Regions from separate parts of the Bradyrhizobium sp. STM 3562 genome, predicted to be linked through region 2. Evidence: riboswitches for the same ligand, from Rfam matches in the RefSeq annotation. Region 2 holds a riboswitch; the other holds the start of a gene.
The links. Region 2 has a riboswitch for S-adenosylmethionine ahead of P6U23_RS03095 (O-succinylhomoserine sulfhydrylase). Riboswitches for the same ligand answer to the same signal wherever they lie in the genome.
Positions count from the first base shown of each region.

Region 1: linked by a shared signal. The riboswitch ahead of P6U23_RS04170 (homoserine O-acetyltransferase) and the one ahead of P6U23_RS03095 (O-succinylhomoserine sulfhydrylase) in region 2 are both predicted to bind S-adenosylmethionine.

Region 1 covers NZ_CP120694.1:885,927-894,276, forward strand. Annotated here, with positions in the region: gene hisC (histidinol-phosphate transaminase) at 1-820, opposite strand, end outside; gene P6U23_RS04165 (chorismate mutase) at 847-1,695, opposite strand; SAM riboswitch at 1,874-1,953, shown strand; gene P6U23_RS04170 (homoserine O-acetyltransferase) at 2,041-3,264, shown strand; gene metW (methionine biosynthesis protein MetW) at 3,267-3,932, shown strand; gene P6U23_RS04180 (alpha/beta fold hydrolase) at 4,040-4,906, opposite strand; gene P6U23_RS04185 (TIGR02594 family protein) at 5,139-5,774, shown strand; gene P6U23_RS04190 (VOC family protein) at 6,319-6,756, shown strand; gene P6U23_RS04195 (ion channel) at 6,909-7,592, opposite strand; gene cax (calcium/proton exchanger) at 7,611-8,350, opposite strand, start outside.
Region 2 covers NZ_CP120694.1:675,437-683,786, forward strand. Annotated here, with positions in the region: gene P6U23_RS03085 (SGNH/GDSL hydrolase family protein) at 1-23, shown strand, start outside; gene P6U23_RS03090 (SGNH/GDSL hydrolase family protein) at 37-1,098, shown strand; gene P6U23_RS03095 (O-succinylhomoserine sulfhydrylase) at 1,308-2,510, opposite strand; SAM riboswitch at 2,583-2,662, opposite strand; gene P6U23_RS03100 (2'-deoxycytidine 5'-triphosphate deaminase) at 2,772-3,878, shown strand; gene P6U23_RS03105 (VOC family protein) at 3,897-4,256, opposite strand; gene P6U23_RS03110 (helix-turn-helix transcriptional regulator) at 4,315-5,154, opposite strand; gene P6U23_RS03115 (hypothetical protein) at 5,254-5,403, opposite strand; tRNA gene P6U23_RS03120 (tRNA-Gly) at 5,813-5,886, shown strand; gene P6U23_RS03125 (hypothetical protein) at 6,285-6,488, shown strand; gene P6U23_RS03130 (Rrf2 family transcriptional regulator) at 6,731-7,159, shown strand; gene P6U23_RS03135 (DUF6522 family protein) at 7,525-7,857, shown strand; gene P6U23_RS03140 (hypothetical protein) at 7,865-8,101, shown strand; gene P6U23_RS03145 (nuclear transport factor 2 family protein) at 8,317-8,350, opposite strand, start outside.

The DNA.
Region 1 (8,350 bases), 210 kb from region 2:
TCGACATTTCCAGATGCGCGGTGTCCTCGATCGCGGCCACCGCCGCGAGCATCGCGGGCGTCGAGACATTAAAGGGTCCGCGAATCCGATTGACGGCATCCACGATGTGTTCCGGTCCGAACATCCAGCCGACCCGCAGCGCGGCGAGACCGTGGATCTTCGAGAAGGTGTGGGTCATCACGGTGTTCTCCGTGGTCGCCACGAGTTCAAGGCCGCGCTCGTAATCGTTGCGCGACACGTAATCGGAATAGGCCGCGTCGAGCACCAGCAGCACATGCGAGGGCAGGCCGGCGCGCAGCCGCTTGACCTCGTCGAACGGCAGATAGGTCCCGGTCGGATTGTTCGGGTTGGCGAGCCACACCATCTTGGTGCGCGGCGTCACCGCTTTGAGAATAGCATCGACATCGGCGGTAAACTCGGTCTCGGGCGCGACCACATTCTTCGCGCCGTTCGCCATGGTCGCGATCGGATAGACGAGAAAGCCGTGTGTCGTGGAAATCGCCTCGTCGCCCTGGCTCAGATAGGTGTGCGCCAGCAGGTTCAGAATTTCGTCCGAACCGGCGCCGCAGATGATGCGGTTGGGGTCGAGCCCGAACGCGCGGCCGATCGCCTCGCGCAAGACCCTGGACGTGCCTTCCGGATAGTCCTCCAGATGCGCCGCCGCATCCTTGTAAGCCTCGATCGCCTTGGGCGAGGGGCCAAACGGTGTTTCGTTGGCCGAAAGCTTGAACACCTTGCGGCCCGGTTCCGGCACCGGGCTCTTGCCGGGCGTATAGGGCGCAATATCGAGAATGCCGGGATTCGGCACGGGGCGGGACATCTTCAACTCCGGAATTGGCGAGGCGGCTATTTGGCCGATCCGCTTGGAGGGACCGTATAGCGCGTTGCGTGGCTGCCGACGAGAGCCGTTGAGCGCACCGAGGCGCCGGCCTCGATGAGCGCCAGCTTGATCTTTTCCAACCGGTTGGCTCCGGCGATCGAGACCAAGAGCGCCGCACCGTCGAAAGCCGTATCGGGCACGGCGACGATCTCGGCCAGCGGCGACAGCGCGTGCGCGACCTCGGCATTCCAGCCCGAGACGCGCACGCTCCAGGTTTCGACTTCGGTCACCATGGCGCTGTCGGCCACGCGCGAGACCACGAACACGGGCAGTGCCGCCGGGTGGTCGGCACGCTCGACAAAGGGCAGCCGCGCGATGATCTTCGGGGCGCCATCCGCTTCCAGCGTCGTCCACCACGGGGTGCGGCTGGAGACCGCGGAAACCAGCGCCAGGTCGCCTTTCGATCTGGCGACTGCCTCGACCGCGGCAGCGGCGCTGAAATGCGCGACATAGGGAACGGTGAAGCCGAAATGGAAGCGTGCGGAATCCCGCATCGCGGATTCACCGAGCGACACGTCGGCATGCACGGAAAACGGCGCCTGCACATAGGTGAAGGTCGAGATGATCACGCGCCAGATGCTCTCGACGGTGTCGAGCGGCAGGATGCCGCGATGGCGCTGGACCAGGCGGCGCATCATGTCGGCTTCGCGTGCGGGGCGAAAGGCAGAACCGACCTCCTGGGTCTGCTTGACCTGGATCAGCCGGTCGATGATGTCGCCGCGCTGCATGAGGAGCCGGTGCATGCCTTCGTCGATGCGATCGATCTCCTCGCGCAGCTCGGCGAGCGAAGGCGGGGCGGGTGGACGCTGGGACATGATTGAATGCCTTGGGAGCCGGATCGGCTGAGTCCGACCGGCACGCTGGGGATTGATTAGGAAAGACGGCCGACGAAAGCAAAGAGAAACGTCAAATCGGCAGGTCCCTCGCCCGCAGCTCTCACCTGCGTTAGCCACGCCCTTTGGCTTGACGAGGCGGCCGTGGCGGACTAATTTTGTACCGTTCCGTGGTCATTTGAGCCGGCCGGCTTGCAGCCACGTTAAACAACTCGCTAAACAGGCCGGGGAGAGATGGATCCCGGCCGAACCTTTGTTCAGGCCGGGTTTTTTGTGGCCTGATTTCAGCGCTGGCTTCTGCGCCATCGCAAACGAGGTCAGTGCAAGATGGCAAGCGTAAAGTCCAGACCGAGTCCCGCGAAAATTCCTGCGAAAACTCCGTCGGTCAGCGCAGACGAGCGGTCGCATGAGGTGGACCATCCGAGTTCGCCCCTCGCGCAGTTCGGCGCCGATCAGCCGCTCAAGCTCGACTGCGGGCTCGATCTGTCGCCGTTCCAGATCGCCTATCAGACCTATGGCAAGCTCAACGCCGATCGCTCCAACGCCATTCTGGTCTGCCACGCGCTGACGGGCGACCAGCATGTCGCCAATGTGCACCCGGTCACCGGCAAGCCGGGCTGGTGGGAAACGATGGTGGGACCGGGCCGGCCGCTCGACACCAATCACTATTTCATCATCTGCTCCAACGTGATCGGCGGCTGCATGGGGTCGACCGGACCTGCCTCGATCAATTCCTTGACCGGGAAGGTCTGGGGGCTGGACTTTCCGATCATCACCATTCCCGACATGGTGCGGGCGCAGGCGATGCTGCTCGATCGCCTCGGCATCGAGACGCTGTTCTGCGTGGTCGGCGGCTCGATGGGCGGCATGCAGGCGCTGCAATGGACCGCGGCCTATCCTGAGCGCGTGTTCTCCGCGCTTGCGATCGCCTGCTCGACGCGCCATTCCGCGCAGAACATCGCCTTCCACGAGCTGGGCCGACAGGCGGTCATGGCCGATCCGGATTGGCATGGCGGCCGTTATGCCGACCTTGGCAGCCATCCCCATCGCGGCCTCGCAGTCGCGCGCATGGCTGCGCACATCACCTATCTTTCGGACGCCGCGCTGCATCGCAAGTTCGGCCGGCGCATGCAGGATCGCGAGCTCCCGACCTTCTCGTTCGACGCGGATTTCCAGGTCGAAAGCTATTTGCGCTACCAGGGCTCGTCCTTTGTCGAGCGCTTTGACGCCAACAGCTATCTCTATCTGACGCGAGCGATGGATTATTTCGACATCGCGGCCGATCATGATGGCGTGCTGGCGGAAGCCTTTCGCGGCATCAAGACCCGCTTCTGCGTGGTGTCGTTCACCAGCGACTGGCTGTTTCCGACCTCGGAGTCGCGGGCGCTGGTGCACGCGCTCAATGCCTCCAGCGCGCGCGTGTCGTTTGCGGAAATCGAGACCGACCGCGGGCACGACGCCTTCCTGCTCGACGTGCCCGAATTTTTCGACATCTCCCGTGCCTTCCTGCAATCGGCGGGCAAGGCGCGGGGGCTCAACAATGGAAGCTGATCATGTCCGTGCAGGAAGCCTTGCCGCTGAATGGCGCGGCAGCAAGATCGCCCGGTCGGCATCGTGGCGATCACCTTCTGGTGGCTGGGCTGATCGAGCCCGGCTCAAACGTGCTTGACGTCGGCTGCGGCGATGGCGATCTCTTGCAGCTTCTGGAGAGCCGCGGCATTGACGGCCGCGGCATCGAGCTCTCGCGCGAGGGTGTGAACCGCTGCGTCGCGAAGGGCCTCGCCGTGGTGCAGGGCGACGCCGACACCGACCTCGTCAATTACCCCGATGACGCCTTCGATTATGTGATCCTGTCGCAGACGCTGCAGGCAACACGGCAGCCGAAGGCGGTGCTGGAAAACCTGCTCCGGATCGGCCGCCGCGCCATCGTCACCTTTCCAAATTTCGGCTTCTGGAAGATGCGGCTGCAGCTTCTGATCGGCGGGCACATGCCGCGTACCGAAAACCTGCCCGCCACCTGGTATGATACGCCCAACATTCACTTCTGCACCATCAAGGATTTCGTGCAGCTTTGTGACGAGATCGGAGTCAAGATGGAGCGGTCCTGGGCCCTCGACATTTACGGCCGGCCGCTGCGGCTCAAGCTGCCCTGGTGGTTCTGGAATATGTTCGGCGAGCAGGGCGTGTTTCTGCTGAGTAGGGCAGGGAAGCATAAATAAATAGACGCCGTCATTCCGGGGCGCCTCGAAGAGGCCAACCCGGAATCTCGCGCCGCAAGCTCTGGATTTTCGGGTTCGCGCTTGCGCGCGCCCCGGAATGACGAGGGCTACTCCGCCACCAACGACCGCGGGTCACGCGGCGACCAGCGGCCCGCCTCCACCAGCGCGATGAAGCGTTCGACCATTGCGTTGAACAGCGCCGGCTCCTCGAGATTGAGCACGTGGCCGGATTTTGGGAAAAACGTCAGTCCGGCCGCCGGCAAATGCCTCTTCAGGAAGAGGCTCGGCTCGACGCAATTGTCGTCCTCATCGCCGCAGATGATGAGCGCCGGCGTCGCCACCTTCTTGATCGCCTCGGTCATCGTGTAGATCGAGGGACGGCCGCCCTGAAAACCGCGCATGGTGTTGGCGGAACCCTTGGCATCATGACGCGCCAGCGCTGCATAGAAATCCGCGTGTCCGCGCGGATCCTTCACCAGGAAAGGAATCCGCCCCGGCGCCTCGCGCGTCACTTCGGCAACCTTCACCGAGCCGAGAGTCTCGAACTGCTCGGCCGTGGCGCGGCATTGCGCGCGAAAGCTTTCGAGGTTCTCGAGGCTCGAGCCTGAGCCGACGCCGGCGAGCGTCATCGAGAGCGCGCGCTGCGGCGAATGAAGCGCGATCTGCAGCGACGAGTAGGAGCCCATGGAAAGCCCCACCAGGTGCGCCTTCTCGATTCCGAGATGATCGAGCACGGCAAGTGCGTCGGTATAAAAATGCTTATAGCTGTAGACCTCGGGCGAAGGCGGCACGTCGGAGGGCGTGTAGCCGCGCGCGGAATAGGCAATGCAGCGGTGACCGCGCGAAAAGTAGCGCATCTGCGGCTCCCAATTGGTGTGGTCGGCCGCGAACTCATGCAGGAAGAGGATCGGCGTCCCGCTGCCTACCTCTTCGAAATACAGACGGACGTTATCCTTCGTGAGGGCATGGGGCATGGGCGTTTCCTTGTTGTTTTGGCCGAAGGTAAAAAATCGCAGTTAATGCGGCCGGCAGCAATGCGGTCGCTGCAACGCAGGCATCAAATCATCGCGGAAATTCGCAAAACATGGTTTCTGCATCGCGGCATGCGTCATGTTCTTGCCACATCCGGATTCTCATACGGCCCACGCGCGTCGGCCTATCGCGGATGGCCGGCACGGAAATGGGGGTGCTAACCAGGGAATGAGTATGGTTGCGTTTTCTGCGTTCGGCCGGTCGCTTGTTGCGCTGGCTTTCTGTTCGGCGGCGTTCGCCGTTTCTTCTTCTCCCGCTTCGGCAAGATCTCATCACGGCTCAAGGCACTATGCGCAGTCGCGCCATGCGAGCCACCACTTCGCGAAGCGGCATGTCCACCACCACCGCACTTACGCTCGTGCTTCGCGCTCGGAGCGCGGTGACGCGCAAATGGGATCGGATGGCTTCGATGTGACGCAAGCCGGCGCGGCCTCGAGCGGCGTTGCAATGTCGGGTGGGTTCAGCGGTTCGAGCCTGATTGCCGAGGCCCGCCGTTATCTCGGCGGCAATCCCACGGGGCGCGGCAGCCTGTGGTGCGCGCGTTTCCTGAACATGGTGCTGGAGCGGACCGGCCATCGCGGCACCGGTTCGGATCTTGCCGCCTCCTTCGCCCATTACGGCCAGCGGGTGTCCGGTCCCGAAGTCGGCGCGATTGCGGTGATGAGCCGGCGCGGCGGCGGCCATGTCGGCATCATCACCGGCATCGACGCGAAGGGAAATCCGATCATGATTTCCGGCAACAACGGCCATCGCGTGCGCGAGGCCCCGGTCTCGCGCGGCCGCATCTACGCCTATGTGATGCCGAACTGATCCGACATGCTGGAGCGCGATGAGATCAGGTTGGATCGTCATCGCGCTTCGCGAATCGAGGGGGCGCCCGTCCGGCCTCCGCCCTCATTGCGAGCCAGCGGGTCCGCGCGAAGCGCGGCCCGATGACGGGCTCCGCGAAAGCAATCCAGACTTTCTCCGCAGATGCAGTCTGGACTGCGTCGTCGCTTCGCTCCTCGCAGTGACGGAGCCGGTTGAAGGCGCCTCCGGCTCTGCAACTTGATCGGCGGATGCTCCAGCGCGTTCGAATTGTAGGGTGGGCAAAGGCGCTGCGCCGTGCCCACCATTTCTGCCGAATCGTGAAATCGCCTAGTCGTGGCGGGCGGGCAGCGTGAAGGTTTCGAGAGAGGCCAACTGACCATCCGTTTGCAAACGGGGGCGGTCTGAGGCGGTCCATCATTCAAGCTTCTGATGTGAACAGCAGCGAATCGGGCCCGGTTGGCCGCCGGTGTTGGGGACCCCAAGCGTCCGTTGTTAGACCAGGCGACGCCTTGTAGATTGGAGCGACACCTTAGGGATTGGAAACATGGCGCTCAAGCGGATGGACAACGTAGGAATCGTCGTCGAAGACCTCGGAGGGACGATTGATTTCTTTCGCGAACTCGGCCTCGAGCTCGAAGGGCGGGCCACGATCGAAGGAGAATGGGCCGGACGTGTCACTGGACTGGGCGATCAGCGTGTCGAGATTGCCATGATGCGCACACCGGATGGCCACAGCCGGCTCGAGCTCTCCCGTTTTCTTACGCCGCCTGTCGTCGCAGATCACCGGAATGCCCCGGTCAACGCCCTGGGCTACCTCCGCGTCATGTTCGCCGTGGACGACATCGACGAGACGCTTGAAAGGCTCCGCACGCGCGGCGCGCAGCTCGTCGGCGAAGTAGTCCAGTATAAAGACGCGTATCGGCTCTGCTACGTCCGTGGGCCTGAAGGGCTTCTCATCGGACTCGCCCAAGAACTGGGCTGAGCGCAACGGGTCTGCTCCGGGTCATTCGCGCTGTTTTGGCCCGTACCCCAGAAAGTCTGCTGATCCTCCGACAGCGGAGGAATAGCAGACGTCCGTCAACGGCCGCTTGGGGCCAACAACGGACATGGTTACGTGGCTTGGCTGCGATCGGGTCATACACCACGCTCGTGCGCCAGTTCAAGCGTCACGAGCCGTGCCAGCAACGTTGCCGGATAAATTTGGCCGATGATCGCCTCGATGTTGGCAAGGCTGCGTGCATACGGATGCAGGGGCGCAATGTCACCATAGCCGGTGGTCGTTAGGGTTGCGAAACTGAAGTAGATGAGGTTGCCGGCGATGGCGAAGTCGCCGTGATGCGTCGAAATATTCGTGAACGCATTCGGTACCGCCAAGGCGACGAAGCCGTAAAAGGCTACGAATGTCAGCCCGATGATGAGATAGAGCAGGACTGCGCCGACGACCCGGTGATACGTGATCCGCCCGGGCCAGAATACTGCGCGCGCCACCACGATGCTGAGCACCAGACCTGCGATCAGCCACGCACTCGAGTCGAGATAGAGGTCGGTGCGCGGGGACCAGTCGACGTCCATCAGCGCGGCCGCGACCACGAGCCCGATCGCGACGGCGATCGGGGCAGCTACGAGGAAGTTCCGCGAATACAGAAAGACGGCGGGCAGGAGCACCAAGCCGAAGAAGTATCCGAAGTGCTGCCCGGTCACCGCACCTGCGGCTTGCATCGGGCCGATCACAAACAGAAGGACCGAGAGCAACAGTGTCAGCACCGTCAGGAGGGGATCCCTGAGACGCGCGTGGAGGCGATCAAAGTGCGTGAGCATCCCTCAGCCTTCGGCCGTTCATTGCCCTTTCGGCGGCAACACGTAGAGCGTCATAGCGAAGACGGCATAGACCAGGATGAGCAGCGCGCCGATGAACCAAGCCGAACGCCCGCCGTTGGTAATGAATGCCGCAACAAGCGTGGCAACGAAGACCATTACCACCGCGCCAGGCCAGAATTGCAGGTCCATCGGCGTCGGCCCAACGACGTAGCTGAGAAGCACGAGCACCGGGCCGACGAAGAGCGCGATCTGGACCGCGCTGCCAAGCGCGATCCCAACACTCAGGTCGAGGCGGTTCTTGCGCGCCGCTGACAGCGCCACGGTCATTTCGGCGGCGCCGCCGACGAGTGCGACAACGACAAACCCGACGAAGGCAGGGCTCATCCCCAATACCTTTGCGGCCTCCTGCACCGACTCGACGAAAATCTCACTCACCAGAGCGACGAGCAATGTGACAACGGCGAGTGTACCGAGGGCCAGGCCGATCGGCCACGACAGTTCGTCGGCCTCGGCCTGCTCCGCGCCAGCGAAGATTTCGCGATGTGTCTTAAGGGAGAACAGCAAGCCCAGTCCATATCCGACGATGAGCAGCACCGCCAAGCCGGCGCTGAGCTTCTGGGTCATCACCGCCCCTGCCGCAAAGTCGGTCCTGGCGATCGCCGAAGGACTCACGAGCGCAACGGCGGCGAGCAGGAGCAAGCCAGCGTTCAGCCGCGCGCTGGCACGGTTGTATTCCTGGACGTGGTACTTGAGGCCGC
Region 2 (8,350 bases):
TCGGCCCGGCGCAGCAGAATTAGGACGTTCGTGTTGATGAGTTTGTTGCGTTCGCGTTCTTCCTGCCCTTTTTGCGTAACGGCATCGCTGTCGATCGCAACGCTCGCGGCGGCGCTCATGCTGTTTGCGCCGATCTCCGCGGGTGCTCAGGGTGTCCAGGCCGCGCCTTCGTCGCAACCGGCGGCGGCTTCTGACCATCCCGGCACGCCGGCGCCGGCGGACACGGGCAGTGCCGCAACGGCGGCAGCCGGCGACCAGGGCCAAGCCTCCCAGCAATCCGCGGCTGCGCAGAACAAGAGCCCCGACAAGAGCCTTGCCGCGAAAGCGCTCGACAAGGTCAAGCAGGTCGCAAAATCGGCCGGTGATATCTTCAGCCGCGTGCCCTGCCTGCCGCCGAAGGGCGGCGCCAAGCCGATGGGGACGTTGCCGCATGTGGCGGCCAAGCTGGCCTCAGGTAAGCCCGTCGTCATTATCGCCTTCGGCTCGTCCTCGACGGAGGGCTACGGCAGCAGCTCGCCCGAATATACCTACCCGAACCGCTTGGCGGCGCGGTTGCGCCGGCAATATCCGTCCGCGAATATCACCGTCATCAATGCGGGGCGCGGGGGCGAGGATGCGCCGGAAATGATGAAGCGGTTGCAGAGCTCGGTGATCGACCTGCATCCCGATCTCGTCATCTGGCAGGTCGGCACCAATGCCGTGCTGCGCAATCTCGATCCCGACGCTACAGCAAAGACGGTTGACGACGGGGTTGCGCGAATTCAGGCCGCCGGCAGCGACGTCGTGCTGGTCGATTTGCAATACTCACCGCGCGTCACCGAGCACCCGGAAAGCGCGAGCAAGATGATCCGCTTGCTCGACAAGGTCGCGCAGCTTCATCACATCGGCATCTTCCCGCGCTTTGAGGTGATGCGGGAGTGGCACGAGCAGCAGGCGTTGCCGATCGACAGTTTTGTCATCGCCGACGGCCTGCACATGAACGATTGGGGCTATGCCTGCTTCGCGCAACTGCTCGGCGACGACATCATCCACTCGGTCGGCCAGCTCAAGATCGGCGTCAACGTGCCCGCGACGGTGCAGACCTATCGGCCGATGTGACTTTGCGCGTTGAGTTGGTCACTGTTGTCCGGGCCGATCAACCCTCTGCCGTCGTCCCGGACAAACGAGCGAAGCGAGTGCAGATCCGGGACCCATAACCCAGGCGGCAGTTATTGGGCGAATTGGAACGACGAGCCATCGCAACAACTACCGCCTGGGTTATGAGTCCCCGCTTTCGCGGGGACGACAACGAGAGTGTGGGCGCGGGCTTACGCCTTCGCCAGCGCAGCGGTGACATCCTCGATCAGATCGTCCGGATGCTCGAGCCCCGCCGAGAAGCGGATGAAGCCCTCGCTGATGCCGAGCTCGGCGCGGGCTTCCGGTGAAAGCCGCTGATGGGTGGTGGTCGCGGGATGCGTGACCAGGCTCTTGGCATCGCCGAGATTGTTGGAGATGCGCGCGAGCTTGAGGCCATTGAGGAAGCGGAAAGCGCCCGCCTTGCCGCCCTTCACCTCGAAGCCGACCAGCGTCGAGCCTGCGCGCATCTGCTTCTTCACGAGCGCGGCCTGCGGATGATCCTCGCGCCCGGGATAGACCAGCCGCGCAATCTTCGGATGCTTGGCAAGTGTGTCGGTAACGCGCGCCGCATTGTCCGTCTGCGCGCGCACGCGCACTGCGAGCGTCTCGAGGCCCTTGAGCAGCACCCAGGCATTGAACGGCGAGATGGAAGGGCCGGTCTGCCGCATGAAATTGTGCAGATGCTCGTTCACGAACGCTTCCGAGGACAGGATCATGCCGCCGAGGCAGCGGCCCTGGCCGTCGATGTGCTTGGTCGCGGAATAGACCACGACGTCGGCCCCGAGCGCGAGTGGGCTCTGCCAGATCGGGGTCGCGAACACATTGTCGACGATCAGCCGGGCGCCGGCGGCGTGGGCGATCTCGGCGATCGCGGGAATGTCGAGCACGTCGAGCGTCGGATTGGTCGGGCTCTCCAGGAAGAAGCTCTTGGTGTTCGGCCGCACCGCGCGCTGCCAGTCGTCGAGGTCGAGGCCGTTGACCAGCGTCGACTGGATGCCATAGCGCGGCAGCAGATCCTCCACCACATAACGGCAGGAGCCGAACACCTGCTTGGAGGCCACCACGTGGTCGCCCGCCTTCAGCGGTGCCAGGATGGCGGTGGTCACCGCGGCCATGCCGGTCGCGGCGGCGCGCCCGGCTTCGGCACCCTCCAGCTCGATCATCCGACGCTCGAACATCGCAATGGTCGGGTTGGAATAGCGCGAATAGATGTAGCCGGGGTCCTCGCCCTTGAACCGCGCCTCGCACAGTTCCGCGGTCTCGTAGACATAGCCTTGGGTCAGGAACAGCCCTTCCGACGTCTCCCCGAATTCGGAGCGCAGCGTGCCGGAATGGACCAGGCGGGTCTCGGGACGAAGGTGGGCCGTGTGGGACGGAGCGGTAGACTTGGACATGTGACCTCCAACATGGCCATCCTTTCAAATGGCCATAAAAAAACCGGCCTGGGAAACTCCTCAGGGCCGGGATCACAACTGTCCCCGGCCTGTTTAGCGATTTATTTAACGTGGCTGCAAGCCGGCCGGCTCAAATCACCACGGGATAAGTCATGCTCTTATTCGCACCCGACCTTTCCGTCAAGGCGGGGTTCGGCTAACCGATAAAAGGCCTGCTTTTGAGGAATTATGGAGAAGAGGCTTACCGCGGGGAATCCCGACGTGTCGTTCACGCTTGCAAGAGACGCCAACGGCATCCTGCCCGACCGCATGATCGCGGCGATGGCGGATTCCGGCCTGATCCTGCCGGCCTATCCTTTTGTCGAAAGCCAAATCCAGCCGGCCAGCCTCGATCTGCGGCTCGGCGACATCGCCTACCGGGTGCGCGCCAGCTTCTTGCCCGGTCCCGGCGCCACGGTGGCCGAACGGATCGACGAATTGAAGCTGCATGAGTTCAGCCTCGCCGACGGCGCCGTGCTGGAGACGAACTGCGTCTACATCGTGCCGCTGATCGAGAGCCTGGCGCTGCCGCCGGAGATCGTCGCGGCTGCCAACCCGAAAAGCTCCACCGGGCGGCTCGACGTCTTCACGCGCGTGATCGCCGACGGCACGCGTCGCTTCGACATGATCGGCGCCGGCTATCACGGTCCGCTCTATGCCGAGATCAGCCCGAAGACGTTTCCGGTGCTGCTGCGCGAGGGCTCGCGGCTGTCGCAGGTGCGCTTCCGCACCGGTGATGCCATTCTGGATGCGGACGAGCTCGACGCGGTGCATGCGAAGGAACGGCTCGTCGATATCGATGACGCCGATCTCTCCGGCGGCGTTGCGCTGTCGGTCGATCTTTCCGGCGAGAATTCGGGCGGCTTCGTCGGCTACCGCGCCAAGCGCCACACCGGCGTGGTCGATGTCGATCGCCGCAGCGGCTATCCCGTCGAGGAGTTCTGGGAAGCGATCCCGGCGCGCTCCGATCGCAGCCTCATTCTCGATCCCGGCGAGTTCTATATTCTCGCCTCGAAAGAAGCCGTGCAGGTGCCGCCGGACTATGCCGCCGAGATGGTGCCGTTCGATCCGCTGGTCGGCGAGTTCCGGGTGCACTATGCCGGCTTCTTCGATCCCGGTTTCGGCTATGCCGGCGCCGGCGGGCAGGGCGCCCGCGCGGTGTTAGAGGTGCGTTCGCGCGAAGTGCCCTTCATCCTCGAGCATGGCCAGATCGTCGGCCGACTGGTCTATGAAAAAATGCTGGCGCGTCCCGATGCGCTCTACGGTCAGCGCATCGGTTCGAACTACCAGGCGCAGGGCCTGAAGCTTTCCAAACATTTTCGCCTGTAGCAGGGGCTACGGAGAGCCCTATGTACAAACCGCCTCGACGTTGTTGCCATCGGGGTCGATCAGGAACGCGGCGTAGTAGGTCGGGCTGTAATCGGCCCTGATTCCGGCCGCGCCATTGTCCCGGCCGCCCGCTTTCAGACCCTCGGCGTGGAACTTCTTGATCGCATCGTGGCTCGGCGCGCGGAACGCGATGTGGGCACCTTCGCTCTTCAGTCCCCTGTGCAGATAGAGCCATAGTGCCGGCTCGCCCTTCGGACCAAAGCCGGCGCCGTTCTCGTCCTTGGAACAAAGGATATAGCCGAGCGGCGCCAGCACCGCGGTGTAAAACCGGACGCTGGCATCGAGATTGCCAACTTTCAGACCGATATGGTCGTACATGCTTGTCTCCCAATGCTTGTTGTTGCGCGCACTCCGCGCGGCATGGAGACGAGCCTAATCAGCCGAGCCGCAGGCGTTCTTGGAAAATCTTGCGCATCCCGCGCGAGGCCTGTCGGAACTTGAGCGGCGGGACGCCGGCGGCGCGATGGAAGGTACGGACGAAGTTGGAGAGGTCGGCAAAGCCGACGTCATAGGCGATGTCGGTGACAGCCCGCTCTTCATCGGCCAGGAGCCGCGCGGCATGCCGCAGCCGTGAGCGCACCAGGTACTGATGCGGCGTAACGCCGAGCACGGACGAGAAGAGCCTTAAGAAATGGAAGGGGCTGACGCCGGCCTGCGCGGCGGAGTTCTCCAGCTCGATCTCCCGATGCGAGTTCGCGTCGATCCACAACGCTGTCTCGACCGCGCGGCGACGGTCCCGTGCGCTGATTCTTGCAGCTTTTCGCGTGCGTCCCGACACCACTTCGACGAAGCGGCTGGCGAAAATCTGCCCGGCCTCGTCGAGACCGATATCGCTTCTGCCTTCCGCGGCGGCCTGCGCGAACTCGCCGAGAACCATCAGCTCGGGTAGCGGCGGCGCGGCACCGACCTGCCAGGCATCGGCGTGGCCCCCGATCGCGTCCACGAGCTCGGGCTCCAGAAAGAACGACAGGCACTCGTCGCCGCAGACATGATCATGGGTGCAGAAAAATTCGGTGTCGGGATAGCCGACCAGTACGCTTCCCGTCACCAGCTCATGGGCGCGCCCACGGCTGCAATAGCCGAAGCTGCCCTTGCGTACATAGGAAATCGAATGGCGGCGGTGCTGCTCCACGAACGGCTTCTCGCCCGGAACCGCCGTGCAGCGGAAATCCGAGACCGTAATCGACCGGCGCTGGAGCAGCCTGGTGGAGCTCATGCCGTAAATCTAGTGAGGCAGCCGCAACGGGGCAATCGGTGGGGCACGTTCAGCAGGTCGCGCCGATGAGCGGGCTCCGTTCGCGCGGCGGGACTCGCATCACTTGGTCTCACCGGGATGCTTGGGAAGCAAAGCCAATGTCCTCATGAGGCGTTCGCGCCAGTCGGGGTGTTTGATGCTGATCATCTGAACTGCCAGCATCGCGCATTCGTCGCAGATCGCGACCGGTGGCGAGGCGACGAGCTGCATCACTTCGCTTTGCGTCTTGCCGCAGAATGAGCAGGCCGGGCCCGACATGGCTCCCCCGCTCTAGCCTTGGGAATGATGATCGGAGCCGTCCGAACTGGACCGGCCTGTCCACGGCTCGGAATTGTCTCGGTTCGATATCATCCTGGTCTCCCGTCGGAGCGCAAAGCCGATTGACCCGGCAAAGAGCATCAACAACGTCTCGTCTTTGATGGCAACAACGGGCAATGTACTTTCGGCCGCCGCAGCGCCGGACAATCCCATGCGGTACGTGAAGATAGCCATGCACCGCGCGTCCGCGCGATGCCGCCGGGGCTTTATTTCGGCCGCTGGTTAACGTAGGTTGGAGACCTTCATGTGGCGACGCAAAGCCTGTGATCGACGCGCGAAGTCGACATAAGTGATTGATTTTGCGGGCGTAGTTCAATGGTAGAACGGCAGCTTCCCAAGCTGCATACGAGGGTTCGATTCCCTTCGCCCGCTCCAGCCTTTCTCTCCCTTTCGATCAGGAGCTTACGCCTAACAGGGTTGATTTGCCCGCTGTTGCGCGGACCAGTCATGCAATGTTCGTGCAAGGCAGGGCGAGGTTTCGACTTCCGCGCGCTGGATGCAGGCAGTCACTCCGGATGCCACTTTCGCGGCCAAGCAGTCTCCCCGTAGCGACACAAGGTATCCGACCAGATTTGGCGCGCTCGCGACCGTGCCGTACAGACTGCCGCCGTCCGCCATCACTGTAGCGCGGTCAGGGCCGCTGAGGCGCTTCGGCTGCGGTGGTGCCGGCTCGTAGGTCACCAAAACAAGAGGATGGGTTGATCACCGCGACCGCAAAGGGCTGCCGTCTCCCGCGACGGTGATGGTCCCACAAGAAAAGATATATTTTATATATGACGATGTCGGAAAGCAAATTCGGGCGCCTGCTGATGCTCAAGATTGCACTCGCCGGCGTCGTCCTCGCTTGCTTCGTCAGCGCCATGACGCTGCATTCTCTGAACAGGAAGAATCCGGCGATCTTCAAGGCCATTCACCTCATCGTCTTCACATGCATCGTCGCCATCGTGGTCCTGGCCAAGGCGATGTTCTACGCCTAGCGAAGCGGCTTGCTGTGCCGTGGCGAAGCGATGCGAAGAGCGAACGCCGGTTCAACACCTTGCTTCATCGCCTGACATGCAGGCTGAACCGATCGAGCAGGGGGATGGCTGTGAATGAACCAGCACAGCATCCGGTCAGAGCAAAGCCCGGAGAACTTGCAAAACATACAGGCGACGCGTATCTTTAGCCCTCTGGACACTTATGTTGCGCCGCTAAATCGATGGCGTCGGCGGGATGTTTCATGCGACTGACGAACTTTACCGATTTCGCGCTACGGCTGCTGATGTATGCGGCAGCCCACGAAGACCGGCTGATCACCATCGAAGAGGCGTCCGAGGTCTACAACATCTCGCGCGCGCATCTGATGAAGATCACAAACACCCTGACCAGGGCAGGCTTTTTGAAAGCGGTGCGTGGACGCTCCGGCGGGCTGACGCTGGCGAAGCCGCCGCGCAAGATCCGGCTTGGCGACGTGGTCCGAACGACAGAGCCTGATTTCGCTCTGGTCGAATGCTTCGCCAGCGGCAATCAATGCCTCATCACGCGGAGCTGCCGGCTCCGCGGCATCCTGCACGAGGGCCTCGATGCGTTCAATGCAGTCCTCGACAAGTACACGCTCGCCGACCTGATGCTGGGGCCGAAGGATTTTGGTGTGCGGCCTGCGGCGTGATCGGCAAGGCGGAACGCGCGGTCAGGCGGCCGAGCGCAGACGGCGTCTTGACGCAACCGGCCGCGGCTCGGCTTGCCGCGACCGCCGTCCAATCGCCAAGCAGTCCCTTGTCTCCCCTCGAAAACAACGCCCGGCATTTGATATCCTAAACGTTTCGCCCGGATGACAGCGCTCAAAATCCTCGCGGATCAGCGACTCGAAATGGGCTCGCTCGGCCGGCTTCAGATAGTCGCGCTGGGCTCCCGGCGGGGGTAGCGATTCTGCTCGGCCTTCCAGCCGGAACGGAATGGTCATGGTTGACCTCTTGCCGATAAGATGAATTATAAATGTTTCTTTGTTGAAATGCCTCGACAAGGAGAAATGCGATGATCGAGAGCTGCCAAAACGCCGAACCTTCAACATCGTCCGAACGCGCCATAGAGTTCGGCGACAACACATTCCTGGTCGATGCTGTGCTGATCGGCGAGCTTCTGCACATACCTGCACCACGGGTGCCGGCTTTGATGCGCGAAGGCAAAATCACGAGCGCCTGCGAACGCGGCGTCGATGAGCATGCCGGAGAATTCCGCCTGACCTTTTTCTACCGGAACCGCCGCGCGCGGCTGGCGACTGATCCGACGGGCCGCATCCTTCGCAAATCGGTTATCGACTTCGGCGATCAGCCCCTTCCCGATGCGCTCCACCGGCCCGGCGACTGATTTGGGCATGAACTGGCAGCCCATAGCATTCGCTCCCTTCGCTCGGGATCTCGAGCTTGCCGTTATTGATGCGGAGGGGCCGCACGCGCTGGTGTTTCCGTGCCGTCGCATTCTTCGTGGCTGGATCAAGTCGGAGACCGACGAACAGATCGATGTTCACCCGACGCATTGGCGGGAGTGGACCCATCCTGCGTCAGCGGATCTTTCGTTCGTCTCGACGTTTGAGCGCGGCAGCAAGCTTTAATTCTTCATCTGCCAGCAGGCGCTTTAGGGTACCACGCTTCTTCTCGTCGGTCTCGGATCCCAGCAGCCTGGCAAATTGCGCGATGTTCGCCTTGCAATTGCCAGGTCCATCGCTTACGCCCGCTATTCCTTTCCGCGGCAAACTTACCCGCGAGCGACGAAAACAAGACTTAAGCGCGGAGCTGACGGTTCTATTCCCGCTCCAAGTCTGACCGTTCAAGGACCCTTGATATAGCCTTGGACTTCCACG